One region of the Arthrobacter sp. HS15c genome, then DNA from elsewhere that is predicted to be linked to it. Evidence: riboswitches for the same ligand, from Rfam matches in the RefSeq annotation. Region 1 holds a riboswitch; the other holds the start of a gene.

Region 1 (14,400 bases):
TGGCCCCATGAGGCAGGAACTCACCCTCGCGGGAAACAAGGCCCTGCTGACCCGCGCCAATCCGCTGAGCAAGTTCGCCGCCGTCGTGTTTATGACCGTGGTGCTGGCTCTCTCCATCGACTGGGTGTCCGCCTCCGTGGCCCTCGTGTGTGAGCTGCTGCTGTTCCCACTGGCCGGACTGACCCTGACGCTGCTGTGGCAGCGCGGCTGGCCGCTGATCCTCGCCGCCGCCGTGGGCGGCTGGAGCACCTCCATCCTGGCGCCGGACAGCGGAAGGATCCTGCTCGACGTCGGCATCTGGTCCATGAGCGAAGGCTCGCTGGAGCTGGGGCTGGGCTTTATGCTGCGCGGGCTGGCGATCGCGCTGCCGGCCGTCCTGCTGATGAGCTGCACGGATCCCACAGACCTCGCCGATGCCCTGGCGCAGAAGGCACGGCTGTCGCACCGGTTTGTGCTGGGCACGCTCGCGGCCATGCGGCTCGTTGGCCTGATGGCCGAAGAATGGCAGACCATCGGCATGGCCCGCCGCGCCCGCGGCGTGGGCTCGCGGGGCAATCCGCTGCAGCGGCTCAAGGCCACGCTGGGCCAGAGCTTCGGGCTCCTTGTCCAGGCCATCCGCAGGGCGTCGCGGCTCGCGGTCACCATGGAGGCGCGCGGATTCGGCGGCGGGGACCGGACCTGGGCGCGTGAATCCACCTACAGCCGGCTCGACGGGTGGGTCCTGGTTGCCGGGGCGCTGATGGCCGCAGCCGCGGTGGCCGCGGCGATGTGGGCCGGGACCTGGAGTTTCGTCGGCGGCTAGTCCTGCGGCCAGGCGTCCGTATGCCGGGACCTCCGCACCGGAACCTTTGCACAGTAACCATTGATCTTCCTGAAACATCTTGATAGTTTCGGGAAATCGGTTTCTAAGCAGAAGGTCGTGTACCCAATGGCGCGTAACAACATCCGCAGAGCCCGCAAATCCATCGCTGTCCTGACGGCTGTGGCCCTCTTTGGCCTCACGGCCTGCTCCAGCGGTTCCTCGAACCAGGCGGAGTCCGGCCCCGTCGAAATCCGGTTCTCGTGGTGGGGCAACGCCACCCGGGCCGAGCTGACCAACAAGGCCATCAAGGCCTTCGAAGCTGAAAACCCCACCATCAAGGTCAAGCCCGAATATGGGGACATCGGCGGCTACTTCGACAAGCTCGCCACCCAGGTGGCGGCCAATGACGCGCCGGATGTCATCACCATGGGCGGCGCCTACCCGGCCGAATACGCCAACCGCGGGGCGCTGCTGGACCTCTCCAAGGTTGACGGCCCGCTGGATCTGTCGCGCTTCGATGAAGGTGCCCTGCAGAACGGACAGGTGGACGGCAAGCAATACGGCGTCTCCACCGGCGCCAACGCGCTCTCCATCGTGGCGAACCCGGCAGTTTTCCAGGCCGCCGGGGTGCCGTTGCCCGATGACAGCACCTGGACCTGGGAAGACTTTGCCCGGGTCGCCGCGGACGTGACCGCCAAGAGCCCCCAGGGCACCTACGGCACCGCCACCGTCCTGACCCACGACTCCCTGGACGCCTTCGCACGCCAGCGCGGCGAATCCCTCTACACCAAGGACGGCCAGCTGGGGCTGGAGCAGGACACTGTCCGCGACTACTTCGACTACTCCCTGAACCTGAGCGCAACGCGTGCGGCGCCGAGCGCCTCGGAAACCGTGGAAAAGCTCAACGTCAGCACCGAACAGACCCTCATGGGCATGGGCAAAGCCGCCATGATGCTGACCTGGAGCAACTCGCTGACCGCACTCAGCAAGGCATCCGGCGCCGAACTCCAGCTCCTTAGGCTGCCGGGCGAGTCTCCCACGCCCGGAATCTGGCTGCAGTCCTCGCAGTTCTACACAATTTCAGCCCGAAGCAAGCACACCGAAGCCGCGGCGAAGCTGGTCAACTTCCTGGTCAACAATGAAGAAGCCGCCAAGGTGGTCCAGAGCGACCGCGGCGTGCCCAGTAACCCGGAGATGCGGTCAGCCATCCAGGATCTCCTGACGCCGCAGGGCAAGGCGGAAGCCGCCTACGTTGATGAGATCGGGAAGCTGAAATTCGCGCCCACCTTCATTGGCCCCACCGGATCGACGGCGGTCGCGGAGATCACCGCCCGGATCAACACCGAGGTGCTCTTCAAGCGGCTGACGCCGGAGAAGGCCGCCGAACAGTGGATCAGCGAGGGCAAGGCCGCCATCGGCAAGTGAGGCGCCCGCGTGGAACCCGGTGACCCGGGGGCTTCAGGCGCCTAGATGCAGGAGTAGTCGTAGTCGAATCCCCTGGACACGACCTGCGTCAGCGTGACCTTGCCGCCGGCGGTGAGCGGGGCATTGGAGCAGTTGGCCTTCGCTCCTGATGCGGTGCGGGCGCCTGCCAGCCAGCTGGGCAGCGTGTACAGGTTGCTCGTGCTGCTGACAGTGCCCACGATCTGTCCCCACTGGTATCCGGTGGAGTAGATGCCGACGTCGGCCTCGATGCTGTGGAAGAACTCGGTCATGCCTTCAAGGACCGCACGGTTGGCGGTCTTGTCGCTGGAGGACCAGGAGTTGCCGGTTTCCACGTCCAGCCACCAGAGATAGCCGGCAGGGTCGCGGACTCCGCGGATGTTGGCGTCATCGTAGGCCTTGGCGTAGCCGTACATGTACGAGCACGCGGCGCCTACATCGCCTGCCCTGCACGGCCCGTAGGGATTGTGGACGGCAGTCCCGGCCGGGTATTTGTCGTTGGTGGGCCACCACGAACCGGCCGTCCCCGGGTTGGCGGTATTGACGTACAAAGCGACCTGGGGCTGGCCGGTGAGCCCTGCAGTGGTCCCGGCCCACGCCAACTGCTCCTTCAGGCACGGGTTGGTGGTGTTGGCCAGGCCGTTGTTGACGCCCACAATGCCGAACGCCGCGCCTTTGGGAAGTGCTTTGTTGCACTGCGGCCAGGACACGTCGTTACCCAGCAGCAACGGGGCGCCGTCTCCTGGCGGCGGTGCCGCGGCGGCCGGCGGTGCGAATACCAGGGCGAGGATCATCAGCCACAGCGCGCAGGCCGCTGCGAGCCCCGTTCGGGTCGCGTCCTTGCGCATGGGTGACCTCCCTGGCAGCCCGGCGGACCGCTCTTTTCAGTGTCCTCCGCCCGGGTGGCAGGGGTCAAGGAAGCCAGCCAAGCGCGCGACTCTATCGCATGAAGTGGGTAATGTGTGAGATTCGGCGCGTTGCGCCTCCTGTAATGCCCGAAAATAGCTCATGCGTGATATTTTTTTGGTATGACTCAGGAAACTGCCGAACATGTTGCCGCCACACTCCGGGATGCCCGCAGCCAGAAGGGCTGGACCCAGGGCCAGCTGGCCGCCGAGCTCGGAACCAGCCAGAGCGCCGTCGCACGGATGGAACAGGGGAAGCAGAACCTGAGCCTGAAAATGATCCAGCGGCTGGAAACGATTTTTGGGCACAGCATCGTCAAGGTGGGCACGTCCCAGATGACCCATCTGCGGGTCGAGGGCGGGCGCACGCTGTCCGGGGCGGTGGATGTGAACAGCAGCAAGAACGCCGGCGTCGCGCTGCTCTGCGCCAGCCTGATCAACCGCGGCACCACTGTCCTGCGCCGGCTGGCACGGATCGAGGAGGTCAACCGGATCGTGGAGGTGCTGACCAGCATCGGCGTCGAGTGCACCTGGCTCAATGACACCGACCTCCAGCTCCGCCGGCCGGCGGTCCTGGACCTGGACGCCATGGATGTGGAGGCCGCCCGCCGCACGCGCAGCGTCATCATGCTCCTTGGCCCGCTCCTGGACGAATCCGCGGAATACCGGCTCCCGTATGCGGGCGGCTGCGACCTGGGCACCCGCACCGTGGAGCCGCACATGCAGGCACTGCGCCAGTTCGGACTCTCTGTGGAGGCGACCGCCGGTTTCTATGCCGTGCAGGCGCCACTGGCCGACGACCTCGACCGCTCCTTCGTCCTGACCGAACGCGGCGATACGGTCACCGAGAACGCCATCATGGCAGCCGCCCACCGCCGCGGCACAACGATCATCCGCAACGCGAGCCCCAACTACATGGTCCAGGACCTCTGCTTCTACCTGGAGATGCTGGGGGTGAAGATCGACGGCGTTGGCACCACCACGCTGAAGATCACCGGCCTGCCGCTGATCGACGTCGACATAGAGTATTTCCCGTCCGAGGACCCCATTGAGGCGATGAGCCTGATTACGGCCGGCATTGTCACGAACTCGGAGGTGACCATCCGCCGGGTCCCCATCGAGTTCATGGAAATTGAGCTGGCGACGCTGGAGCAGATGGGCCAGCAGTTGGAGGTTTCCGGGGAGTACATGGCGCGCAACGGCCGCACCCGGCTGGTGGATGTGACCACCAAGCCGTCCGAGCTGCGGGCGCCGGAGGACAAGATCCACCCGATGCCGTTCCCGGGCCTGAACATCGACAACCTGCCGTTCTTCGCGGTGATCGCGGCCAATGCCGACGGCCAGACCATGATCCACGACTGGGTCTACGAGAACCGGGCCATCTACCTGACGGAGCTGAACCGGCTGGGCGCCCAGGTGCAGCTGCTGGACCCGCACCGGATCTACGTCAAGGGCCCCACCAAATGGCGTGCGGCCGAGGTGGGCTGCCCGCCGGCCCTCCGCCCGGCCGCCTGCCTGCTGCTGGCCATGCTCGCGGCCCGCGGTGTGTCGGAGCTGCGGAACATCTACGTGATCGAGCGAGGCTACGAGGACCTGGCCGAGCGGCTGAACACCATCGGCGCGAAGATCGAGTACTTCCAGGACTAGCGCGAACGTACACTTGCGGCCCCGCCGCCCGGCGCGAACTGGCAGATAATGCCCCCTCCACACGGATTTGAGGGTGTAATCTGCCAGTTCGCGCTTCGTCATGATCGGCAGTACCCCGGCCAACCCGGCGGGCGTTGAAGCACAATATAAGCATGCGAACATTCGGCGTCGAGGAAGAGCTCCTGATCGTTGATCCGGAAACCGGGGCGCCCCTTGCCCTGGCGGACGCCCTGCTGTCCGGCCGGCGGCTCGCCGCCGATGACGCCCCGGAGGATCCGCATGCGCTGGACACCAGAGCCAAGACCGCATACGACGACGAGATGGGCTTGAGTGCCGAGCTGAAGCTTGAGCAGATCGAGACGCAGACCCGTCCCTGCCTTGAATACTCGGAGCTGCTGCCGCAGATCCGGGCCGGGCGGCTGCTCGCCGACCAGGCGGCGCTCAAGAATGGCGCCAGGGTGGCCGCCCTGGCCACATCTCCGCTTGGTTCCACGACCCACACCACACCGGATCCCCGCTACGCGCGGATGCTGGAGCGGTTTGGCCTGACGGCGCAGGAGCAGCTGACGTGCGGTTTCCACGTCCACACCTACATCGAATCGAAGGATGAGGGCGTGGCTGTGCTGGACCGGATCCGCGACAAACTGGCCGTTCTCACCGCACTGAGCGCCAACTCGCCGTTCTGGAACGGGATGCCCACGGGATTCGAGAGTTACCGCACGCAGGCCTGGAACCGCTGGCCCACGTCCGGCCCGTCCGGCATTTACGGCACCTATTCTGCCTACCGGCGCGTGGTGACGCGCCTGCTGGACAGCGGCGTGATGCTCGACGAAGGCATGCTCTACTTCGACGCCCGGCTGTCCCGGAACCACCCCACCGTTGAGGTCCGGGTGGCCGATGTCTGCCTGCGCGCCGAGGACGCCGCCCTGATCGCCGTGCTGGTGCGGGCGATGGTCGAATCGGCAAGCCGGGAATGGCGCGACGGCGTGGACCCTGCCCCGGTGCCCACAGTCCTGCTCCGGATGGCGGCGTGGCAGGCGAGCAGCAGCGGCCTGAGCGGTGAACTGCTGGATTTCGGCACCTTCCGGCCCGCGCCGGCCGTGGATGTGGCGCGTTCCCTGGTGGATTACCTGGCTCCGGTCCTCGCCGAACAGGACGAACTGGCCCTGGCCCGGCAGGGCGTTGAGGACATCATTGCCCGCGGCACAGGCTCGGTGGAGCAACGCCGGGTCCGTGACTCGGCCATGGAAAAATCAGCGCCCGACGACGGCGGGCTGGGGGCCGTGGTCTTACACGCCGTGGGCGTCACGATGCGCGGAACCTCCGGGCTGCCCGAGGTTGATGAGGCCCCCGAACTGCTGAGGGTGCGCCAGTCCTAAGTTTCCCGGTCCTCTTCCTCCGGCGCGGAAGGTTCTTCATAGCGCATCAGCTGGGCACCGACGGCGCCCTCCACGAGGTAGAAGACGAACGGCGGGATGTCCTTCGCCCCTGACAGGATGGCGCCGAACGCGGTGGCGCCAGTGACCGCCGTGATGCCGGCCCACGGCTTCAGCGGCAGCAGCAGGAGGGCCGCCCCAAGCGCCGCAAGGGCGCCGATATGGAGTCCCGAATACGTCAGGAACGGCCAGTTGGCGCCCCGCCGGTAGGCGAACCTCTCCAGGTCCGAGGCGCGGTTCGCGAGGGAAACGACGAACAGCGGTGCGCCTGCAACCAAGGCTGCCGCCGCGCCACTGGCCATGGTTTTCGCGGGGCCGGGCCCGAGGGCCTGCGCGAACCGGACGAATCCGACCGGAACGGCCGCAGTGCCGGCCGCCGCCAGGAACTGGCCCGCGATCCAGGATCCGCGGCTGCGCTGCAGCATCGCCAGCCTGGTGGCCGGGTCCTTGGTGGCGTGCACCATTCCCACAAAGGAAATCCCCACACCCCAGCAGGTACTCGCCGCAATGATGACCGCTCCGGCCTTCCGATACGGCCTGTTCCCCTGCATTGCCTGTTTTCGCTGCATGGCTGGCTCCCGGTCCGGAGGGTGCGGTGGCCCGGCACCATCGCGGTGGTGACCATGAAGTTACGCCGCAGTGCCGTCGCGGTCAACGGGCAGGAGGCCGGCAGGTTCCAGCCTCAGGCACCCACCGCCAGGCGCAGCCCCAGTGCCAGCATCACGACGGCGATCAGGCCGTCGAGGATGCGCCACGACGAGGGCCGCGCGAAAAACGGACGCAGGATCCGTGCGCCGAACCCGAGTGCGCTGAACCATACGATGCTGGCGGCAATGGCCCCGGCCCCGAACCACCACCGCAGGTCCTTCGACTGCTGGTTGGCCACCGACCCGAGCAGCAGCACTGTATCGAGGTAAACGTGCGGGTTGAGCCACGTCAGGGCAAGCACCGTGGAAACCGCTGCCCCGGCCCGGAGGGCTTTCTGGTGTCCCGAGGCCTTCAGCGCCCCCGGGCGGATCGCCCGCCGGGCCGCCATAACGCCATAACCCACCAGGAACGCCGCGCCGGCGTAGCGGGCCACCCCCACCACCACCGGGTTCGCCTCAACCAGTGCCCCGATTCCGGCGATGCCGGCGGCGATCAGCAGCGCATCGGAGACGCTGCAGACCAGGACGACGGCGGCCACATGCTCGCCGCGGATGCCCTGCCGGAGCACAAAGGCGTTCTGGCTGCCGATGGCCACGATGAGCGCCAGCCCCGTGCCGAAGCCGAGCAAAGTGGGGGCGAGGAAGTGCGTCAGATCCATATCCTCCAACGTATGGCGGACCGTAAGATTACTCCAGCTAAATATTCTTATGACTATTAAGGAAAGCTAATGAAGACCTTCCAGTTTGAGCAGCTGCGGACCTTCGCCGCCGTCGTGGATGAAGGCACGTTCGAGGCGGCGGCCCGGAGCCTCATCGTCACGCCGTCGGCCGTGTCCCAGCGGTTGAAGGCAATGGAGGACGCCGCCGGACAGATCCTGCTGCAGCGCACCAACCCCGTCCGTCCCACCCCTGCCGGGGAAGCGGTCCTGCGGTTCGCGCGGCAGGTCCGGCAGCTGGAGTGGGATGCCTTGCGGGAACTCGGCGACGGCGCGGACGGGCCAACTGCGCCCATTCCCCTGGTGGTGAACGCCGACTCGCTGTCCACGTGGTTCCTGCCGGCGCTGGCAAGCCTTCCCACCGACGCCGGCGCGTACTTTGAACTGCGCAGGGAGGATGAACAGCACTCCACGCAGCTCCTGCGCACCGGAACGGTGATGGCCGCCGTGACGGCGACCCCTGAGCCCGTCCAGGGCTGCAGCGTGGAACCACTGGGTGCCCTGAGGTACTACGCCGTGGCCAGCCCCGGCTACGTCCGCCGCTGGTGGCCGGACGGGCCGGACCTCACTGCCGGCAGCCGTGCCCCCGTCATGGATTTTGACCGCAAGGACGACCTGCAGGGCGGATTTTTCCGCGAACTGACCGGCGCGGAACTGACCGCGCCGCGGCACTACGTCCCGTCGTCGGCCGAGTTCGCCCAGGCCATCCGCCTGGGACTGGGGTGGGGCCTGTTGCCGGAGCAGCAGTGCCTGGCCGACATCCGGAGCGGGGCGCTCGTGGGGCTGGCACCGGCCGATCCTGTGGACGTGTCGCTGTTCTGGCAACGGTGGAAGATTGATTCCCCGCTGCTCAACCAGCTCTCCGCTGCGGTACGTCAGACGGCGTCCCGTCACCTCCGCCAGCCTGGAGCCTGACCTCCCGCGCCTGACCTGCCGCGCCTGGCCCGGCCACCGCGGGGATGCGGCGCCAAAGGCGCCATGCCATACTCAGGCCGTGACGTCGTCGTACTCCTTCCGCGCCGAATTGTGGCTCTACCCCGAAGAAGCGGGCTGGCACTTCCTGACGCTCCCGGCGGATGTGGCCGACGATCTCCGCGAGGAAACGGCAGCGTTCCGGAAGGGCTTCGGCTCGATCAAAGTCACCGCCGAAATCGCCGGCCATACGTGGCAGACGTCGGTCTTTCCGGACAGCAAAAGCGCCTCCTACCTGTTGCCCGTCAAGAAGGCTGTCAGGGCCGCGGCCCGCATCAGCGCCGGCGACGAAGTGGCAGTGCGGCTGGAAATCCAGCATGACGATGGGGCACATACCGGGGCACGGACTGACGGTACCGGCTGAACTCCGCCGGGAACGTTGCCTCCAGCAGAGCCTCCTCCCGGAGTACTTCACGGTGCACCGCGGCGGACGCGACCGGAAGGGCCGCCGTCGTCCACGCATCATTCCGCAGCAGCCCCACACCCAGGTGAACCAACGCCCACCCGACGTACATGGGGTTCCGCGAGCGGCCATAGGGGCCCGAAGTCACCAGGGTTTCGGGCCGGGCCAGGCGTGTGTCCCGGGCGGCGAGCCACGCCCACGTGATGAGTGTTCCTCCGGCAGCCAGCGATGCCCCGCCGGCCAGGCGCAGGGCAGCCACCGGCAGGCCGGACGACTGCACGAGCCGGTGTGGCTGCACGCGCTGGAGGACCATGCCGGCGGCGATTCCCGCCAGGTTCTGCTCCGGCAGCGGGAAATTTGAAAGCAGCCTGCTCCACTCCCGGCGTGATGTCATCCGATCACCGCCCAACCCATGCGCGAACATGCAGATAATCACCTCAAAACGCGAGTTATAGGTCATTATCTGCCAGTTCGCGCCAAGTCAGATCTGCTTGAGCGCCTGCTCCAGGTCGCGGATGAGGTCGTCCGCGTCCTCGAGGCCCACGGACAGCCGTACCACGCCGTCACTGAGCCCGATGGCGGCGCGGCCTTCGGGACCCATGGCGCGGTGCGTGGTGGTTGCCGGGTGGGTGATGAGGGACTTGGCGTCGCCCAGGTTGTTGGAGATGTCGATGATGCGCAGCGCGTCCAGCAACGCAAAGGCGGCGTCCTTGCCGGAGCGCCCGGCCGTCGTCGCAAGCTCCAGCGTGAGGACGGTGCCGCCGGCCTTCATCTGCTTGGCGGCGAGCTCGTACTGCGGATGCGATTTCAGCAGCGGGTACTTGACCCAGCTGACGGCAGGCTGCTGTTCGAGCCATTCGGCCAGCCGCAGTGCGGTGGCGGAGGAGTGGTTGACGCGCAGCGCCATGGTTTCCAGGCCCTTGGTGAGCACCCAGGCGTTGAAGGCGGACAGCGAAGGACCGGTGTGGCGCATCAGCTGCTTAACCGGGCCGTCGATGAATTCCTTCGTGCCCAGGATGGCCCCGCCCATAACCCGGCCCTGGCCGTCGATGTGCTTGGTGCCGGAGTAGACAATCACGTCCGCGCCGAGCTGGCCGCAGCGCTGCAGCAGGGGAGTGGCAAAGACATTGTCGACGACGACGGTGGCGCCGGCGGCGTGCGCCAGTTCGCTGACCGCGGCGATGTCAACGATTTCCTGCATCGGGTTGGACGGCGACTCGAAGAACACCGCGGTGGTGGGCTCCGACAGGGCGGCGCGCCACTGCTCCAGGTCAGTTCCGTCGACGAACACGGTCTCCACGCCCCAGCGCGGCAGGATCTCGTTCAGGATCACAAAGCAGGAACCGAACAGTGAACGGGCCGCAACCACGCGGTCACCGGCGGCGAGCAGGGCACCGAGGGCAGTGAACACGGCGGACATGCCGGACGCCGTCGCGAAGCACGCCTCGGTTCCCTCGAGCAGCCGGAGGCGTTCCTGGAACGTGGCCACGGAGGGGTTACCGTACCGGGAGTAGACGAAGCGCTCGTCCTCGCCGGTGAAGGCGCGCTCGGCAGCGGCAGCGGATTCGTAGACGAACCCGGAGTTCAGGAACACCGGCTCGGTGGTCTCCTGGAAGTTGGTGCGGTCCAGCCCGCCGCGGACTGCCTGGGTGTCAGGGCTCCAGCCGGCGGCATCGTCGTTAAAAGTCACTTAGTTCTTTCCCAGGTTGGTTGGCAGGCCGCGGTTCTTCCAGCCGTTGACGGTGCGCTCGCCATAGCGGTCCGGCTCGCCTTCGAAGCCCTCCAGGACGTTGTAGGACGTGAAGCCGGCCCGCGTCGCAGCATTGGCGGCGGCGATGGAACGCTGCCCGGAGCGGCAGATGAACAGCAGTTCGGTGCCGTTGTCCTCCGGCGCCTGCTGCGTGAGATCCGTGATGAAATCCGGGTTGGGAATGCCGCCGGGGAACGTCCACTGGATGAACAGGGGATCGTTCTCGGTGGCCTTGGTGTCCGGGATGCCGATGTGCGCCCACTCACCCTCCGTGCGGACATCCACCAGGATGGCGCCCTGCTCCAGCTTGGCCCAGGCTTCCTGCGGGGTCAGGTCTCCGGCGTAGCTCACGCGTGGCCCTCGCCGTCGAACTCAAGGTCTTCTACTGCTGTGGCGACGGCGGCGTCCGCGCTGGCGATGGCTGCAGGGAGGATGAGTGCCTGCGCCACAATCACCTGGCCGCCGTTGGACGTTGCGGCCGGGCTTCCGTGAAGGACATAACCTTCGGCCAGGGCGGTGGAAATCCGCTCACAAAAATTACGGTCGTCCGGGCCTGTAATAAGCCGGTACGACAGTCTTTCTTCAGGGGCAGGTGCGTCAGACACGACGGATCTCCTTCTCTCACGCTTGCAGCTCGAATCGGTCGATATGCCGAGTATTCACCTGAGGCACCCCGCCGCGAAAGGGAGGGTTGCCGACCGGCCAGTCAGGGCTTGGCGCCGGTTCTCATTACTCCCCAAAAACGTAACACTTGGCCCGCCCGGCCGCACCGCCGCCGTCGTCATGTTCCGTAACCAACACGTGCTTCCACCGCCGGCAGCCGGCCGGGACAATCAATCCATGGGGATATCTCGGCGGGGACCGGCTGCATTTGCGCGGGTGAGAACAGCCGCGGCCATCCTCGCGGTGGCCACAGTAGCCCTGGGTCTGGGCGGTTGCCGGGACATCCTCGCGCCGCCGCCGTGCATGCCGCCGGCGTACACCGTAACGCCGTCGGAGGTTAAGCCCGGTGACCAGGCCACGGTCAGCGCGCCGGACACCACCTGCGGTGCCCGCTACGGCCGGGACGCGCAGGTCCAGGTGACGGTCCGGGATGCGAACCGGGCGGTGATGCTGGAGGAGCTCGCTCCCATGACCGACGACGGCGGCTTCACCCTTCTGTTCACCGTCCCGCCTGCGGCGGCTCCCGGAGAGGCCGCCGTGATGGCGTACCCGTACAACCTGGACTGGTGCGACGACACCGGAGTCAACAACCGGGCCGGCGCTGGCCCCCAGACCCTCGTCCTGGTCTCGTGTGCCGAACGCAGGGTGCCGCTGGTGATCGTGGGTAGTACCGGGGGCTGAACAGGGGCGATGCCCGGACGGGGCGATCCCGGATAGGACGCGGAAACCGATTAGAGTTTGTTGGGGCACCGGCCACCAAATGCCGAAGCGCAGCCGTCCTTGGGGGGTCAACACCAGCATGCCAACTGCCACCGCCTTCCGGCCCGTGATGAAACCCGCGGCCGCGGCCCGTCTTCGTCCGTTGCCGGCAGCGCTGCTGGCGGCCCTGCTTCTGCTTCTGACCGTACTCCCCGCGGGCACTGCCAGCGCTGCCGAGCCTGTCCCGGGGAACGGCAAGCCGCTCCTTGGAGCTGTGCTGGAGTGGGGCGAGGATTCGGCCGAGGGCTTCGCCGAACGGTTGGGCGCCTCACCCGCGCTGCTCGGGCACGATATTTCACTCCCCGTCCGCTCCGCCGAGGAAAATGATGTCCGGGAGTTCCTTGGCCAGGCGTCTGCCCTGGGCTCCCACGCCATGCTCACGGTGCGCCCATCCGCTGCGCTGGCGCAGGTGGACGCCGCGGCCGCCGCGGCGTTCGCCACCAAGGTCCAGGCGCTGGCCGCCGGCTTCCAGGGCCAGCTCCTGATCCGGTTCGCGCCGGACATGAACTCGAGCTGGGTGGAATGGGGGCAGCAGCCGCCCGCTTACAAGGCGGCGTTCCGGAACGTCGCCGCAGGGTTCAAAGCCGCTGACGACGCCGGCACGGTCATGGTGTGGCAGCCATACCTCGGGCGGGACTACCCTTTCGAGCGCCACCGGAGTGCCCCGGCTCCGGGATCCGAGGGCTTCGCCGCCCTGGACACGAACGGTGACGGGACCTGGAACGGCTCAGATGCGGCCTATGCGCCCTATTATCCCGGCAACGACGCCGTGGAATGGGTGGGGTTTACCGCGTATCACGATGACACCGGCGGCAAATCCGCGGTCAACACCCTTCCCGTGGCGGGTGAGCTGGCCACGATGCTCACGCGCTCCGGCAGCGAGGATTTCTACGCCTCCTATGTCGTTGACCGGAACAAGCCTCTGGTCCTGCAGACCTCGGCCTTCTACAGCCCGGCCTCCGGTGGCGCCGGGAACCGGGACATCAAAACTTCCTGGTGGGCGCAGGCCCTCCAAGCAAGCACCTCCACGCGTTTTGACCGGATCGCCGCCGTCGTGTGGGACGAACGGACCAGCACCCGCGACACCGGTGTGGCCAGCATCGACTGGCGGCTGACCGGCGACGCCGGGACAGCTGGGGCCGCGCGCGCGGCTCTGGCGCAATCCGGGCTGACCACCGGGCCGGTGACGGTCACCAGCGGGGGCCAGCAGGCCACCAGGGCCAATTCCCTGACCGGAGCCGCTGCGTGGACTGTGGCCGCCGCCATGGCCATCCTCCTGGTCGCGCTGTGGCAACTCCCGCGGCGCGTAGGCGCGGTGGCCGCCTGGGGATACGGCGAACCAACCAAACGCGACTCCCGCATTGACTTCCTGCGGGGGCTCGCCATCGTGTTTGTGGTGGTCAACCATCTCGGCATGACCTCCCTGTTCCAGCTGCTCACCCAGGAGGCCGTCGGGTTTGTGTCCGGGGCGGAGCTGTTTGTCCTGTTCTCCGGCCTGGTGGTGGGCATGGTCTACGGCCCCCGGGTCAAGGACGATTTCGGCAAGGTGGTGGACCTGACGTCCCGGCGGGCGGGCAAGCTCTATCTGACGGCCCTGGCAGTGCTGGTAGGCGTCTTCGTGATGTCGCTGCTGCCGTTTTTCCAGACCGATGCCCTGACCACGTACGTGGACCAGGGGACGGGCGGCGCCGGGCACAACGCCGTGGGCCGGACCTATGACCTGTACGCCGGAATGGAGACGCTGCTGCAGTTCCCGGTTCCCGCCCAGGTCCTGCCCGCCATCGTGCTGCTGCAGTTCGGCCCGTGGCAGTTCAACGTCATGGGCCTCTACGTGGTCCTGCTGCTTGCCAGCCCGATGATCCTCGCAGCACTCAACCGGGGCAAGGCCGTGTGGGTTCTTGCGGCCACGCTCGGCCTCTACGCCGTGGGTGCGGCCACCCGGTTCCGGCTGCTGCCCTCCCAATTCGAGGACTCGTTCCCGCTGCTGGTGTGGCAGGTGCTTTTTGTCATCGGCCTGGTAGCAGGCTTCCACCGCCACCGGATCGCCGCGTGGCTGTCCGCGCACGCCTGGGTGGTGGCTGCCTGCACGGTGCTGGCGGTGGCGTTTACCTTCCTGTCCTGGTGCAACCCCTACCTGGCCAACGGGTATGACCTGCGCCTGGCCGTCATCCCGGACACCGCCTACCGGGCCATGTACGACACCTTCTTCGGCCGGACCTACCTCGACCCGGGCCGCCTGCTCAATGTGCTGGTGCTG
Region 2 (14,400 bases), on a different contig from region 1:
GCCGGACAGCGCCACTGGGGCGCGTGCGCTCCCGATCTACCAGACGACGTCGTTCGTCTTCCCCAGTGCTGAAAGCGCCGCCAACCGCTTCGCGCTCGCAGAACTGGCGCCGATCTACACCCGCATCGGCAACCCCACGCAGGACGCCGTGGAACAGCGGATCGCCAGCCTTGAGGGCGGGCTCGCGGCCCTGCTCCTGAGCTCGGGGCAGGCAGCCGAAACCTTCGCCATCCTGAACATCGCGGAGGCCGGGGACCACGTGGTGGCCAGCCCCAGCCTCTACGGCGGAACCTACAACCTGCTCGCCCACACGCTGAAGAAGTTCGGCATCTCCGTGACCTTCGTGGAGGACCCGGACAACCTGGACCACTGGCGGGACGCCGTCCAGCCCAACACCAAGCTGTTCTTTGCCGAGGTGGTGTCCAACCCGCGCCAGGACGTGCTCGATATTGAAGGGGTGTCCCGGACTGCCCACGAGGCCGGCGTCCCGCTGGTGGTGGACAACACGCTCTCCACCCCGTACCTGATCCGGCCGCTGGAGTGGGGCGCCGACATCGTGGTCCACTCCGCCACGAAATACCTTGGCGGGCACGGCGCGGCCATCGCCGGGGTAATCGTGGATTCGGGCAACTTCGACTTCGGCAAGGACCCGGAACGGTTCCCCGGCTTCAACACCCCGGACCCCACCTACAACGGTCTGGTCTACGCCCGCGACCTTGGCGCCGGCGGAGCCCTCGGCGCCAACCTCTCCTACATCCTCAAGGCCCGGGTCCAGTTGCTCCGTGACCTTGGCTCCGCCGTCTCGCCCTTCAACGCCTTCCTGATCGCGCAGGGCCTGGAGACACTGAGCCTGCGGGTGGAACGGCACGTTGCCAACGCCGTCGCCGTGGCGCAGTGGCTGGAGGCCCGTGACGACGTCGAATCGGTCGCCTATGCCGGGCTCCCGTCAAGCCCCTGGTATGAGCGCGGACGCAAATACGGGCCGTTGGGTACCGGCGCGGTGGTGGCCTTCAACCTGGCCGGCGGGGCCGAAGCGGGGAAACGCTTTGTGGATGCCCTGGAGCTGCACAGCCACGTGGCGAACATCGGTGACGTGCGCTCCCTGGTCATCCACCCGGCGTCGACCACGCACAGCCAGCTCTCCGCGGAGCAGCAGGCGGTTGCGGGCGTGACGCCGGGCCTGGTGCGCCTGTCCGTGGGGATCGAACACATTGACGACATTCTGGCCGACCTGGAGGCCGGATTCCGGGCAGCCAAGGCGGCAAAGTAGGGCGCCGGTCCGGACCGGCCCAGCCTCGGGGAGTCATAAACCAGTCACACTCTTAGCCATACACGGGGGCGGTTTCGTACACTCGGAGGAGGTCATGAGTGCCAGCGACAGCCCCGGCTTGCTGGCCGGCAACCCTCCTTCCGCGGTGGGGTGCCCCGGGTGAAGACCTGGCCTGCCGGTCACTTGACGGCGGGCAAGCGCGTAGAAAAGGTCTCCACATGACGATTACCGTCTCCCGTACAGCAGTACCCGAAAACGGCGTGGTCCGTTACGCCAGCATTGGCGGACTTGAACTCGAGGCGGGCGGCTACCTGCCCGAAGTCACGCTCGCCTATGAAACGTGGGGAACGCTCAATGAGGACGGCTCCAATGCCGTCCTCATTGAGCACGCCCTGACCGGCAGCACGCACGTGACGCGCGGCGACAGCGACGAGCCCGGCTGGTGGGAGCAGCTGGCAGGCCCGGGCGCGCCGGTAGACACGGACAGGTTCTTTGTGGTGTCCATCAACATCGTGGGCGGCTGTTACGGTTCCACCGGCCCGTCGTCGCCCGCACCGGACGGGCAGCCGTGGGGCTCACGCTTCCCGCTCGTGACCCTCCGTGACAGCACCGCAGCCGAGGCCCGGCTGGCGGACCAGCTGGGCATCGGCAGCTGGTATGCCGTCCTGGGCGGGTCCATGGGCGGAGCCCGCGCCCTGGAATGGGCCGTGACCTACCCGGACCGGGTTGAGCGCTGTGCCGTGATCTCCATCGGCGCCGCCAGCACCGCAGAGCAGATCGCCTTCGCACAGGCCCAGACCCTCGCCATCCGCCAGGACGCCAACTTCAACGACGGCGACTACTACGGCGGAGCCTTCCCTGAGGACGGGCTGGCCCTGGCACGGCGGATCGCCCACATCACGTACCGGTCAGCCCAGGAATTCGACGGCCGGTTCGGCCGGTCGCCCCAGGCTCCCGAAACCCCGCTGCAGGCAGCGGCGCTGGGGGACCGGGGCCGCTACCAGGTGGAGAGCTACCTGGACCACCAGGGCAGCAAGCTCGTCAGCCGCTTTGATGCCAACAGCTACATTGCCATCACCGAGGCTCTCATGAGCCACGACGTCTGCCGCGGCAGGGGTTCCCTCGCCGAAACCCTGGCCCGGGCAACCGCCAGGTTCTTCGTGGCCGCGGTGGACTCGGACCGGCTCTACTTCCCGTCGCAGTCCCACGAACTCGCCGCGGCACTTCCCGGAGACGTGGATGTCCACGTCATTGAAGCACCCATCGGCCACGACGGCTTCCTGACCGAGATCGGCCAGCTGGGCAGCCAGCTCCGGAAGACGTTCCTGGTCTGACTGGGTTGCCCGGCCGACTGTCCCGGCTGGCTAGCCGTCCATGATTTCGGAGCGCCGCTTCATGTACTCGTCCACGGCCATCTCGCCGTTGCTGTACTGCTGGTCCAGTTCCGCGAGTTTGCGGGCCCGGAAGCCCTGCGGGGCCGACGGCGGCGGGGGAGTTGCGGGGGCGGCAGGCTGCTGCGGTGCCTCCGCGGCCTGGCCCGGCACAGGCTGGCCGTACGGCGGGAACTGCTGGTCCGCGGGCGGAACGGGCATCATGGGCGGCAGCGGCTGGCTGGGCGGCAGGGGCTGCGGGCCGTCGAGCTGGCGGAAGCCGCCGCTCATGTAGTCCTGCTGGGTGTAGCCGTCACGCGGCTGGCGGCTCTGTTGCCCGGGGAACTGGCCGCCGCCGGGGAACTGGTCCGGGTAGCGTCCGGAGAAGCTCTGTTCCTGGTTCCGCTTGTTGACGGATTTCCGGTACATCCGCATCGCCATCGGAATCAGGAACGACAGAATGATGATCCAGAAGAACAAGCTGTTCACGGTGTAGCGCCTCTCATGTGTGTCCTTCCAGCTTAGCCCCGGTGCGCACGCGGACGGCCGGGGTTCCCAGGAAGGCCCCATATCTGTCCACTGCGTCTTCCACGGCGTTGGCCAGCGGGGAGCCGGGCACCGGACCGGCCGGATCGAACAGGCGGATGTCCAGTTCGCACCGGCCGGGGAGCAGCGTGTGCCGCCAGGAGCCGACCATCCGCCCGTCCAGCAGCACCACGTGCAGCAGCGAGCCATCGACCGGGAAGGCAGGAGCGCTGCCGCCCAGGTAGTGCCGGGACGCGGAATAACCCATCACATATTCGTCGTAGCACTGGATCAGGTCGATCCGCGGTCCGCTGTCAGCGCTGCCGGCGCCATGCCCGGCACCGTGATAAAATACGACGCCGTCAATCACCACCGTGCCGAGGGCTTCCGGATGTTCCTCGATGGCCAGGTGCAGGCCCTCCCGGACCTCGGCCATCGTCAGTCCCGACCAGTCGGCACAATCCTTGACGGTGGCGGGACCACGGCTCGTGAAATAGCGCCGGGCCAGCTCCGCCAGCGCCTCTGGCCGGGTCGGCGGCACGGCCGGCCCGGCAGGCACCCGCTCGTCAAAAAGGGCGTACGTTTGCTTCAGCGCGCCGCCGCGGCTGCGCACCGGCGCTCCGCTGACCAGGACGCCGCTGATTTCCGCGTGCATGATCAGGTAGGCAAGTTCCAGGCCCTTTCCGGCGAAGCCGGCGTCCTGCAGCCTCGCCGCGAGCTGCTCGCGGGTCAGGTGGTTGCCGCCGGCGACGGCCCCGGCCAGCACCTCGCCGCTCCGGGCGGCTGCGGCGGTGTCGATCCCGGTGCGGCGGTACATGCCCGCATTGCCCTGGTGGAGCCGCGGCGCGGACAGGGCAAGGAGCCAGCGGAGATCGTCCCGGTGGACAAAATGCCACGTGGGCCGCAGGATGTGGGTCCGCAGGATCCGGCCGTCGGCCACCGCCTCCTCGATGTCCGCGGCCGTGGCGGGGCCTCCACCGGTGGAACCGGCCCGCCCGCCGGCTGATCCATCGGCTGACGAGCGCTGGGCCAGGCTCCAGCGGGCGTAGGGAAAATCCTGTGCCTGGACGGCCAGCAGGTTCCGCAGGGCTGCTTCCGGGGACGGCGCTGCCGGACCGCGGAGCATCTGGGACTGAAGCCGACGCCGCACCACCGCACCAGGTTCCATGCCTGCCGCCTGATTCACGCTTCGCGGTTCCGGCCCGGCCGCGGCTAGTGCCGGGCCGCGTCAGTGGAGCCGAGCGGACCCTCGCCGGATCCCAACGGGACGCCCGGGCCGAACACGGGTCCTGGCGTCGGACGCTTGGCGGTGATCCCGTCCCCGGAGGAACGGTGGCGCAGCCGCCGCACCACCCACGGGACAAAGTATTCACGCGCCCACACGAGGTCCCCGGACCGGGCTTCGCGCCAGGTGCGCGGCGGCAGCGGCTTGGGCTGCAGGGGCTCCAGCGTGTGGCTGACGTTGAGCGAGTCCAGCACCATGGCCGCGATGGTGTGGTGTCCCAGGGGCGAGAAGTGCAGCCTGTCCTCGTCCCACATCTGCGGGTCGCTGAGCTGCCGCAGGGACCACATGTCGGCGATGATGGCGTCATGCCGGGCCGCAACGGTCCGCAGGTTCTCGTTGTAGATGGCAACCTTGCTGCGGATCCGGCCAAGCACCGAGGACCCGGTGTCCGGGCCGTTGAAAAGCACCACGGTGGCGCCGCCCATGCCCAGGATCTGCACCACGGAATCGAGCCGCTCCGCCAGGACGTCGGGGTCGCCGCCGGGACGGATGAGGTCGTTGCCGCCAGCGGAGAGCGTGACCAGGTCAGGCTTCAGGGCAAGGCACGGGGCAAGCTGCTGGTCCACGATCTGCTGCAGGAGCCTGCCGCGCACGGCGAGGTTGGCGTAGGCGAAATCGCTTTGGCCGCGGCCCAGTTCCTCCGCCACCCTGTCCGCCCAGCCCCGGTAGCCGCCCGGCCTCGTCGGTTCGGGGTCGCCGATGCCTTCGGTAAAGGAATCGCCCATGGCCACATAGCGGCTCCAGGGATGTTCCGCGACGTCGGACGGCGGGTTCTGCATGGCTCTGGCTTCACTCACGGTCCTATCCTGCCTCCTCGTTCTCAAGCTACGCCAACGTAGGTTGTTACCGCCGGGTAGCTGTAAGAATGGAAACCATGACTGACGCCGAAGTATTTCCCGCCCCCGTTGTTTTGTGGTCCCAGCCCGAGGACCAGCGCGCCGGAAAGCCGCTGCTGGTGCTGCTGCACGGGTACGGCGCCAACGAACAGGACCTCCTGAGCCTGGCGGACATGCTGCCGGCCGACTTCGCGGTGGCTTCAGTGCGTGCCCCGATGGCCATGGGGCCGGGCTTCACGTGGTTCCCGCTGACAGCCTCGATCGACTACTCCCTGGACGCCGTGAAAAAGGCCTCCGGGTATGTGCTGGACTGGATCGACACCATCAAGGACGGCCACTCCTCGGTGACGCTGCTGGGTTTCTCCATGGGGATGGCCATGGCCACCACGCTGCTGCGGCAGCGTCCCGCGGACTTCGCCGCCGTCGTCGGCCTGTCCGGCTTTGCCGTGGACGCCGGCGGGGACCCCACGTTCCGCGACGCCGAACTGGACGGCACGGTGCCGATGTTCTGGGGCCGCGACCAGCAGGACCCGGTGATCACCCCGGACAAGATCGAATTCACCATGGGCTGGGTGCGCAAGCACGTCAAACTCACCAAGGTGCTTTACACAGGCATGTGGCACGGCATCAACCAGCAGGAGGTCGGGCACGTGTCCGAGTTCCTGACGCACGAGGTGCTCAACAAGTAAGGCACGACGGCGGCGACGCAGCTGTTGCGCCCGGACCGCCACACGCTGCCGCGCGGGTCAGGCCTCCGGCGCGACCACTTTCACGGTCTGCCCGTTGACGGTGACGGTATCGCCGTTGTGCAGCTGGCGTCCGCGGCGGTCATCAATATCCCCGTTGACCTTGACGAGCCCGTTCTTGATCAGCTCGGCTGCCTCCACCCCGTCCTCCACCAGGCTGGCGAGCTTCAGGAGCTGGCCGAGGCGGATCATGCTGTCGCGGATGGGGATCTCTTCGATGTCCGGGTTGCTCATACAAGCAATAATGCCTGACGTAAGGTGGATTCAATGACCCACACCCCCCGGCTGCCGTTGCTCGCAGGCCTCCCGTTGGCAGTCGGAGCAGGGCTTGCCATCCCGGTCCAGGGCCGGATCAACGGCGCACTTGGTGCCCGGCTCAATGACGGGATCGCCGCGGCGGTGGTGAGTTTCAGCACAGGCCTGGTCCTGATGATCCTGATTTCCCTGGTCCTTCCCAAGGGACGCGCCGGCCTCGCGAAGATCGTACCGGCCGTCCGAAACCGCGCCTTCCCGCCGGTGTACGTCCTGGCCGGCGGGATCGGGGCGCTGTTTGTCTTCGCCCAGTCCTTCACCGTTGGCCTCCTGGGCGTGGCCCTGTTCACCGTGGCCACGGTGACCGGCCAGACGGTGAGCGGCCTGCTGGTGGACCGGCTGGGCATCGGCCCCGCGGGGAAGAAACCGGTGACCGGCATCCGGATCATCGGCTGCGTCCTCACCATCGCCGCCGTGGCATGGGCGGTCTCGCCACGGTTCGCGGCCCCTGCAGCGGCTTCCGCTGGAGCTTCCGGAGCGGCCGGCGGGCCGGAGACGCTGCTGCTGCCGCTCCTGCTGCCTGTCCTCGCGGGGTTCCTGATGAGCTTCCAGCAGGCCATGAACGGAACAGCCACTGTCCACTACGGCACACCCATCGCGGCAACGCTGGTCAACTTCGTGGCCGGCAGCGTGGTGCTGTGGACTGCGTGGGGCATCAAGGTTGCCGTTGCCGGGCCGGGCAGCCCTTTGCCGGGGGAGTGGTGGTACTACGTTGGCGGGCCCATGGGCTGCGTGTTCATCGGGCTGGGCGCACTCCTGGTCCGCAGCCTTGGAGTCCTTGTGACAGGCCTGGGCATGATTGCCGGGCAGCTGTTGGGCTCCCTTGGCCTTGACCTCCTGGTTCCCGCTCCGGGAACCATCGTGGCGCCTGCCACCGTCCTGGGCACCGTCCTCACCCTGGCCGCCATCATCCTGGCCACACTGCCCTGGCCCCGGGGCGCTTTCAGGAGGTAGTGGCCGGTAGGCTAGGACACGCAGCTTTCTGCAATCTTTCCTTCGCCCGCCCCGCCCGGCCACCAACGGTGATTCGCCAACGGTGATCCCGGCGGCCAGATAACCCGCGGACCGCACCCAGCGGCCCTGTAGAAATTGGAGTTCCACCATGGCAGCAAAATCCGTTCTCGACCAGGTCATTTCCCTCTCCAAACGGAGGGGCTTCGTGTTCCAGGCCGGTGAGATCTACGGTGGTTCGCGTTCTGCCTGGGACTACGGGCCCCTCGGCGCCGAGCTGAAGGAAAACATCAAGCGCCAGTGGTGGCAGTCCATGGTCCGCGGCCGCGAAGACGTGGTGGGCCTGGACTCCTCCGTCATCCTGCCCCGCCAGGTATGGGAAGCCTCCGGCCACGTCGACGTCTTCTCCGACCCGCTGGTGGAGTGCCTGTCCTGCCACAAGCGCTACCGCGCGGACCACCTCGAGGAAGAATACGAGGAAAAGAAGGGCCGTCCGGCCGAAAACGGCCTGAAGGACATCGCCTGCGCCAACTGCGGCACCCGCGGCGAATGGACCGAACCCCAGGAGTTCTCCGGCCTGCTCAAGACCTTCCTCGGCCCCGTCGCCAGCGAAGAAGGCATGCACTACCTGCGCCCGGAAACGGCCCAGGGCATCTTTGTGAACTTCAGCAACGTGCTCACCACGTCCCGCAAGAAGCCGCCGTTCGGCATCGGCCAGATCGGCAAGTCCTTCCGCAACGAGATCACGCCCGGAAACTTCATCTTCCGCACCCGTGAATTCGAGCAGATGGAAATGGAATTCTTCGTCGAGCCCGGCACGGACGAAGAGTGGCACCAGTACTGGATGAAGGAGCGCATGTCCTGGTACACCAGCCTGGGCATCCGTGAGGAGAACCTGCGCTTCTTCGAGCACCCGCTGGAGAAGCTCAGCCACTACTCCAAAGGCACCACCGACATCGAATACCGCTTCGGCTTCCAGGGCTCGGAATGGGGCGAGCTCGAAGGCATCGCCAACCGCACCGACTTTGATCTCTCCACCCACTCCAAGGCCTCCGGCCAGGACCTGAGCTACTTCAACCAGGCCACCAATGAGCGCTACACCCCGTACGTGATTGAGCCAGCCGCCGGCCTGACCCGTTCCTTCATGGCGTTCCTCGTGGACGCCTACACCGAAGACGAGGCTCCCAACGCCAAGGGCGGCGTCGACGTCCGCACCGTCCTGAAGCTGGACCCCCGCCTGGCCCCGGTCAAGGCCGCGGTGCTGCCGCTGAGCCGCAACGAGGACCTGTCGCCGAAGGCCAAGGACCTGGGCGCGCAGCTGCGCAAGAACTGGAACATCGACTTCGACGACGCCGGCGCGATCGGCCGCCGCTACCGCCGCCAGGACGAGATCGGCACGCCGTTCTGCATCACCGTGGACTTCGACACCCTCGAGGACCACGCCGTGACCATCCGTGAGCGGGACACCATGACCCAGGAACGCGTGTCCCTGGACAAGGTGGAAGGCTACCTGGCCGCCCGCCTGATCGGCGCCTGAGCATGGCCATCGAATACCGCGAATGGCGCGAAGGCGACGACCTGGCGCTGCTGGAGATCTGGGGCGACCCGGAGACGTTCCAGGCCGGCCAGTTCCGCGGCGCCCTGACCGTGTCCTCCGCCGGTGCTGACGGAACCCCGTGGCGTCGCACCATCGTGGCCGAAGACGTCGTTGACGGCGTCGGCATTCCGGTGGCAGCGGGCGTGGTGTACGAGGCATCGCTGCACCCCGAGCGGCTGTGGGCCTACATCGAGGTGGCCCGGGATCACCGGCGCGCCGGCATCGGTGCGACGCTCCTGACCATGCTCCGCCGCGAAGCCGACCATGCGCCGTCGGGCGTTACCAAGCTCCGCGCGAAGGTCCAGCCCGGCAGCCCCGGGGCCGCGTTCGCCGAGGAGTTCGGCCTGTCGGCCATCCAGCGTTCCCGGCTGGTGGTGGTGGAACCCGGCGCCCTGAAGCTGCCGGTCTTCCCGGCCAAGGACAACGGCGGCCGCCCGGCCAACGACGAGAACGCAGGGTCCGATGTGGTCATGGACCTCGCCACCGGGTCCGTTGAGCTGACCGACGTGGTGGGGCGGTACTACACGTCCATCCACGGCTGGGATTCACCGGGCGTGCTGTCCATGGGGCAGGTGCAGAAGCTCTTCCTTGACGACCTCACCGGCGCCCACGGTGCGATTGTGCTGCGGGCCGAGCCGGAGTCCGCCTTCGGCTCGGGCGTTGCGCCCAGCAAGAAGGGCAGGATCCGCGCCTTCGCGGTGAGCTACGCGGAGGCCTCCCAGGATCCGCTGGCCCCGGAAGGCTCCGCTCCGGGTTCGGCTGCCACGGATGTTTTTGTTGGCCACGATCCTGCCCTGGACACCGCCGATGCCGCCGAAGCGGTCCGCGACCTGCTCTCGCTCATCGCGTACCAGCACCCGGTCATGCTGGAACTGGACGACTCCATGGCAGCCCTGCGTGCCGCCGTCGAACCCCTGCTGGACAGCGGCAAGGCGCGGCAGGCGGGCGCGGAAACGCTGATCGTCGCGGACTGACCCTCCCACCCAACTAAGTATCAGCAGGTGTCGTTTTGGAGCCTCAAAACGACACCTGCTGCTACTCACATGGGCGTCACCTTCGCTTGGGCGGCCAAGGGATAAAGCCGCTGGTGGATTCGACGTACTCGCGGTAGCCTGGCCGGCCGGACATCGCCTTCTCTGTCAGCGGCTTGCCCGTCTTCCCGGCCAGTGTCCACACCATCAGGGCCGGTGACAGCAGCGTCAGGACGCCCGGCCAGGACTCCGCGGTGACCAGGAACAGGCCGATCCAGACGGCGGCATCGCCGAAGTAGTTCGGGTGCCGGGTGTAGCGCCAGAGCCCCGTGTTGAGCACCGTCCCGCGGCGTGACGGATCCTTCTTGAACCGGGCCAGCTGCCAGTCGCCCACGGCCTCAAAAATGAAGCCGGTCAGCCACAGCAGGACTCCCAGGAGGGCGAGCCACCCGACCGGTCCGGTGGAGAACATGCCCACCTGGACGGTGAGGGAGACAAAGAACATGACCACGCCCTGCGGCAGGTAGACCCGGCGGAGGGTGTAGACGTTGCGTGAACCCGGCGCCGAACCCAGCATCGCCTTGTAGCGGGGATCCTCGTGCCCGTCGCGGGCGCGCCAGCCGATGTGCACGCCCAGGCGGAGCCCCCAGATGGCTGTCAGCACCAGCAGGAGCAGCCGCCGCAGGTCATCTCCGTAGGCGGCTGACAGGAACCAGGACACGGCGGCGACAGCCACAAAACCCGGCCCCCACGCCACGTCCATGACGGAGTGCCTGTCCTGCCGGACTGCCACGGCGAAGGTCAGGGCCAGGACCAGGACAACGGCCAACGCCGTCCAGGGGAGCGAAGCCACGAACTCCGGCCAAGGAAAAGGATTCACAGGGTGACCTGGACGGATGTCGCAGGCAACAGGTCATCCAGGGCACGCGCCGAGGCGGGACCGGCCCCGGTCGCCTCGCCGAAGGCTTTCATGATGAAGCCCGTAGCCAGGGCATGCCACAGGCGGACCCGGCGGAACATAAAATGGCCGGCCCCCTTGAGGGTCACGTACTGCATGGAGGCGGTGCCGGTGGCGCGGCGGGCAAACTTGAGCGACTCGGAGGCGCTGGTCCAGCGGTCGGTGGTCCCGTGGACAATCAGCACTTTCTTCCCGGCAACCCGGGTCGAGGGTGTTTCGGGGCTGAGCCAGGGCGCGAGGGCCACTACGGCGGCCACCTGCGGATCGTCGGCCGCGCACACCGCCGTCAGCCCTCCCATGGAATGTCCCAGCAGGAAGACCGGAACCCCCGGGTGCCGCTGCCTGATCTGCTCCAGGGCCCACCGGGCATCCTGCAGCGGCGTCATGTCGTGGCCGTTCCAGCCCCGCACGCTGTTGCGCAACGACCACACCGCCAGGCCATGGTCCCGCCCGGCGCGGTGCAGGTGTTTGGCAAACGGCACCATCCGGGCGGGGCTCAGGTGGTGTGCCGCCACAGGCTCGAAGCTGTGCGACTTGCCCCCATGGAGCACGAGCGCCACACCCAGCGTGGGTCCGGACGGCTCCAGAACAGTCAGGACCGCCGCGCGCGAGGGCCGGTCAACGGCCCCGGCGGAGTGAGGCTTGCCGGGTTCATCAGTCTTGCGCTTGGTCACGCGGGGTTCCTCCCAGTTCCTGGTGGTCCATTTATCAACCCTATGGCGCCGGACGTAGAGTTCAAGGTATGAGGTTCAACTGCTGATGGGGTCCGGTCACACCCACGTTTCACAAGGCCATTCGGAGCCGACGGCCCAGGCGATTGCCGCCCGCAGGAAAGCGAACTACATACTCGCCGCAGTGCTGGTGCCGCTCACCCTGCTGACCCTGGCAGCGATGGCCATGCTGTGGCCGTCCGGGAGCAAGGAAGGCATTTCCCTGGCCAACCCATACTCGGCGGCGCCGGGGGTGACGTTCGACACCGGCAAGATCCAAAGCGTGGTGGTGGAAAGCTGCATGCAGGGCACCGCGGCGCCCAACGCGAATTCCGGCCAGCAGGCTTCCGGCGGCGAGGGCTCGGACTGTACGTTCGCCTTCACCGAGCCGGACAAGGGGGGCAACCCCGTCAAAGTGGTGATCAACCCGGACATCGCCAAGTCCCACGGCGTGAAGCCGGGGGACCAGATCCGGTACCTCAACCTCTCCAACGCCCAGGGCGCGTCCGCGGGGCAGGGTTCCCCGGCCTACATTTTTGTGGACTTTGTCCGGACACTGCCCATTGTCCTGCTGGCCCTTCTGTACGCGGTGGTGGTGATCGCGGTTGCCCGCTGGCGGGGACTCCGGGCCCTGATCGGACTTGTCGGAGCGTACTTTGTGCTGGTCAGCTTTATGCTGCCGGGACTGGTGGAGGGCAAGCCGCCGCTGCTTCTGGCGTTGGTGGGTTCCACGGTGATTATGATCGGGGTCCTCTATTTCGCCCACGGCTTCTCGGCGCGGACGTCGACGGCGTTGCTGGGCACCATGTTTGGCCTCGCCATCACGGCGCTCCTGGCAGCCTGGGCCACCGACGCCGCAAACCTCGCGGGCGTGGGCAACCACGACGCCGCCACACTGGTGAACACCTCGGCCAACATTTCCATCTCCGGGGTGATCCTGTGCGGCCTGATCATCTCGGGCCTGGGCGTCCTTAACGACGTCACCATCACGCAGTCGTCCGCAGTCTGGGAACTGTACGAACTTGCCCCCGCCACGAGTGCCCGCAAGCTGTTCACCTCGGCCATGAGGATCGGACGCGACCACATCGCCTCCACCGTCTACACCATCGCCTTCGCCTATGCGGGGGCGGCGCTGCCCATCCTGATCATCGTGATGCTCTACGACCGCCCGCTGGGGGATACCCTCACCAGCGCCGAACTCTCCGAGGAAGTCATCCGGACGCTGGTGGGTTCCATCGGGCTGGTCCTCGCCATCCCGGTGACCACGCTCATCGCGGTACTGGTGGTCAAAGCAACCGGAATCCGGACCGCCGGGCTCCCGTCGGGTCCCGCTGCAGGGGACCACGGCGAAACCCAGGAGCGCCGCGCCGTGAGCCCGGACGACGTGGACGACACCGGCGCGCTCGCCGCCGCTGCGGCGGTGGCTGCAGAAACAGGGCAGGCAGAAACGCCGGCAGAAACACGGCGGGGACGCAGGGCGGACCGCGGCTGACTGGCCGCGGCCCCGCCGTCAGGCGCTTCAGGGAAGCATCCCTGCCGAGGGTGCCGCTCCCGATTTGCCCGGCTTTGCGACAATGGACAGGTGACTGTTACAGCAACGCCTCCTGCCCCCAAGCTGGAACTCCCGCCCCTGAAGCTGGGCCCCATCACGGTGGACACCCCCGTGATCCTGGCTCCCATGGCGGGCATCACCAACTCCGCCTTCCGCAGGCTCTGCCGTGAGTACGGCGGCGGCATGTACGTGGCGGAGATGGTCACCTCCCGCGCCCTTGTGGAGCGCACGCCCGAATCCCTGCGCATCATCTCGCACGACGACGACGAGAAGGTCAGGTCCGTGCAGCTGTACGGCGTGGACCCGGTGACCGTGGGCGCCGCCGTCCGGATGCTGGTGGAGGAAGACCGGGCCGACCACATCGACCTGAACTTCGGCTGCCCGGTTCCCAAAGTGACCCGGCGCGGCGGCGGCTCGGCCCTGCCGTGGAAGATCGACCTGTTCACCTCGATCGTCCAGACCGCGGTCAAAGAGGCGTCCAAGGGCAACGTCCCGCTGACCATCAAGATGCGCAAGGGCATCGACGAGGACCACCTGACGTACCTCGACGCCGGCCGGATTGCCCGCGATGCCGGTGTCGCCGCCGTCGCACTCCACGGCCGCACGGCCGCACAGTTCTATTCGGGCCAGGCTGACTGGACCGCCATCGCCCGGCTGCGCGAAGCCCTGCCGGACATTCCCGTCCTGGGCAACGGCGACATCTGGTCCGCAGAAGACGCCGTGCGCATGGTCCGGGAAACCGGCGTCGACGGCGTGGTGGTGGGCCGCGGCTGCCAGGGGCGGCCCTGGCTCTTCGGGGACCTGCAGGCCGCGTTCGAAGGCAGCGACACCAGGCACAAGCCCAACCTGCGGCAGGTAGCGGAAGGGGTCTACCGCCACGCGGAACTGATGGTGGAAACCTTCGGCGACGAGGGCAAGGCCCTCCGCGAGATCCGCAAGCACATGGCGTGGTACTTCAAGGGCTACGTGGTGGGCGGGGAGCTGCGCACCCGGCTGGCCCTGGTCACCAGCCTGGAGGTGCTGCGCGAAACACTGGCCGAGCTGGACCAGGACTCGCCGTACCCCGGCGTGGACGCAGAAGGTCCCCGCGGCCGTGCAGGATCGCCGAAGAAACCGGCGCTGCCCAAGGACTGGCTCGAGTCCCGCGCCCTCAACGATGCGCAGTCCCAGGAAATCGCGGCCGCGGAGCTGGATGTTTCCGGTGGCTGAAACCCGCACCACCGCACCGGTCCTGCCCGGCTACGACGCCCACGATTCCGCCCGCTGGGTGGAGGAGCCTCCCAAAACCACCTACCGCTCCGACTTCGAGCGCGACCG

What was found. Region 1 has a riboswitch for S-adenosylmethionine ahead of ABV518_RS17585 (DUF1737 domain-containing protein). Riboswitches for the same ligand answer to the same signal wherever they lie in the genome.
Region 2: linked by a shared signal. The riboswitch ahead of ABV518_RS19120 (homoserine O-acetyltransferase) and the one ahead of ABV518_RS17585 (DUF1737 domain-containing protein) in region 1 are both predicted to bind S-adenosylmethionine.

The regions. Positions count from the first base shown of each region.
Region 1 covers NZ_JBFOHM010000010.1:148,819-163,218, reverse strand. The annotation lists gene ABV518_RS17650 (ABC transporter ATP-binding protein) at 1-11, shown strand, start outside; gene ABV518_RS17645 (energy-coupling factor transporter transmembrane protein EcfT) at 8-802, shown strand; gene ABV518_RS17640 (ABC transporter substrate-binding protein) at 929-2,227, shown strand; gene ABV518_RS17635 (hypothetical protein) at 2,269-3,093, opposite strand; gene ABV518_RS17630 (UDP-N-acetylglucosamine 1-carboxyvinyltransferase) at 3,274-4,797, shown strand; gene ABV518_RS17625 (glutamate--cysteine ligase) at 4,950-6,176, shown strand; gene ABV518_RS17620 (hypothetical protein) at 6,173-6,802, opposite strand; gene ABV518_RS17615 (LysE/ArgO family amino acid transporter) at 6,916-7,539, opposite strand; gene ABV518_RS17610 (LysR family transcriptional regulator ArgP) at 7,609-8,511, shown strand; gene ABV518_RS17605 (DUF1905 domain-containing protein) at 8,591-8,932, shown strand; gene ABV518_RS17600 (isoprenylcysteine carboxylmethyltransferase family protein) at 8,844-9,365, opposite strand; gene ABV518_RS17595 (O-succinylhomoserine sulfhydrylase) at 9,453-10,661, opposite strand; gene ABV518_RS17590 (rhodanese-like domain-containing protein) at 10,662-11,072, opposite strand; gene ABV518_RS17585 (DUF1737 domain-containing protein) at 11,069-11,326, opposite strand; SAM riboswitch class IV at 11,340-11,455, opposite strand; gene ABV518_RS17580 (hypothetical protein) at 11,601-12,065, shown strand; gene opgC (OpgC domain-containing protein) at 12,184-14,400, shown strand, end outside.
Region 2 covers NZ_JBFOHM010000012.1:45,073-59,472, forward strand. The annotation lists gene ABV518_RS19115 (bifunctional o-acetylhomoserine/o-acetylserine sulfhydrylase) at 1-1,270, shown strand, start outside; SAM riboswitch class IV at 1,361-1,476, shown strand; gene ABV518_RS19120 (homoserine O-acetyltransferase) at 1,489-2,604, shown strand; gene ABV518_RS19125 (hypothetical protein) at 2,635-3,129, opposite strand; gene ABV518_RS19130 (winged helix DNA-binding domain-containing protein) at 3,143-4,333, opposite strand; gene ABV518_RS19135 (SGNH/GDSL hydrolase family protein) at 4,378-5,229, opposite strand; gene ABV518_RS19140 (alpha/beta hydrolase) at 5,325-5,975, shown strand; gene ABV518_RS19145 (RNA-binding S4 domain-containing protein) at 6,033-6,266, opposite strand; gene ABV518_RS19150 (DMT family transporter) at 6,300-7,298, shown strand; gene ABV518_RS19155 (glycine--tRNA ligase) at 7,447-8,832, shown strand; gene ABV518_RS19160 (GNAT family N-acetyltransferase) at 8,835-9,866, shown strand; gene ABV518_RS19165 (DUF1295 domain-containing protein) at 9,943-10,743, opposite strand; gene ABV518_RS19170 (alpha/beta hydrolase) at 10,740-11,417, opposite strand; gene ABV518_RS19175 (YibE/F family protein) at 11,581-13,023, shown strand; gene dusB (tRNA dihydrouridine synthase DusB) at 13,114-14,292, shown strand; gene ABV518_RS19185 (deoxyguanosinetriphosphate triphosphohydrolase) at 14,276-14,400, shown strand, end outside.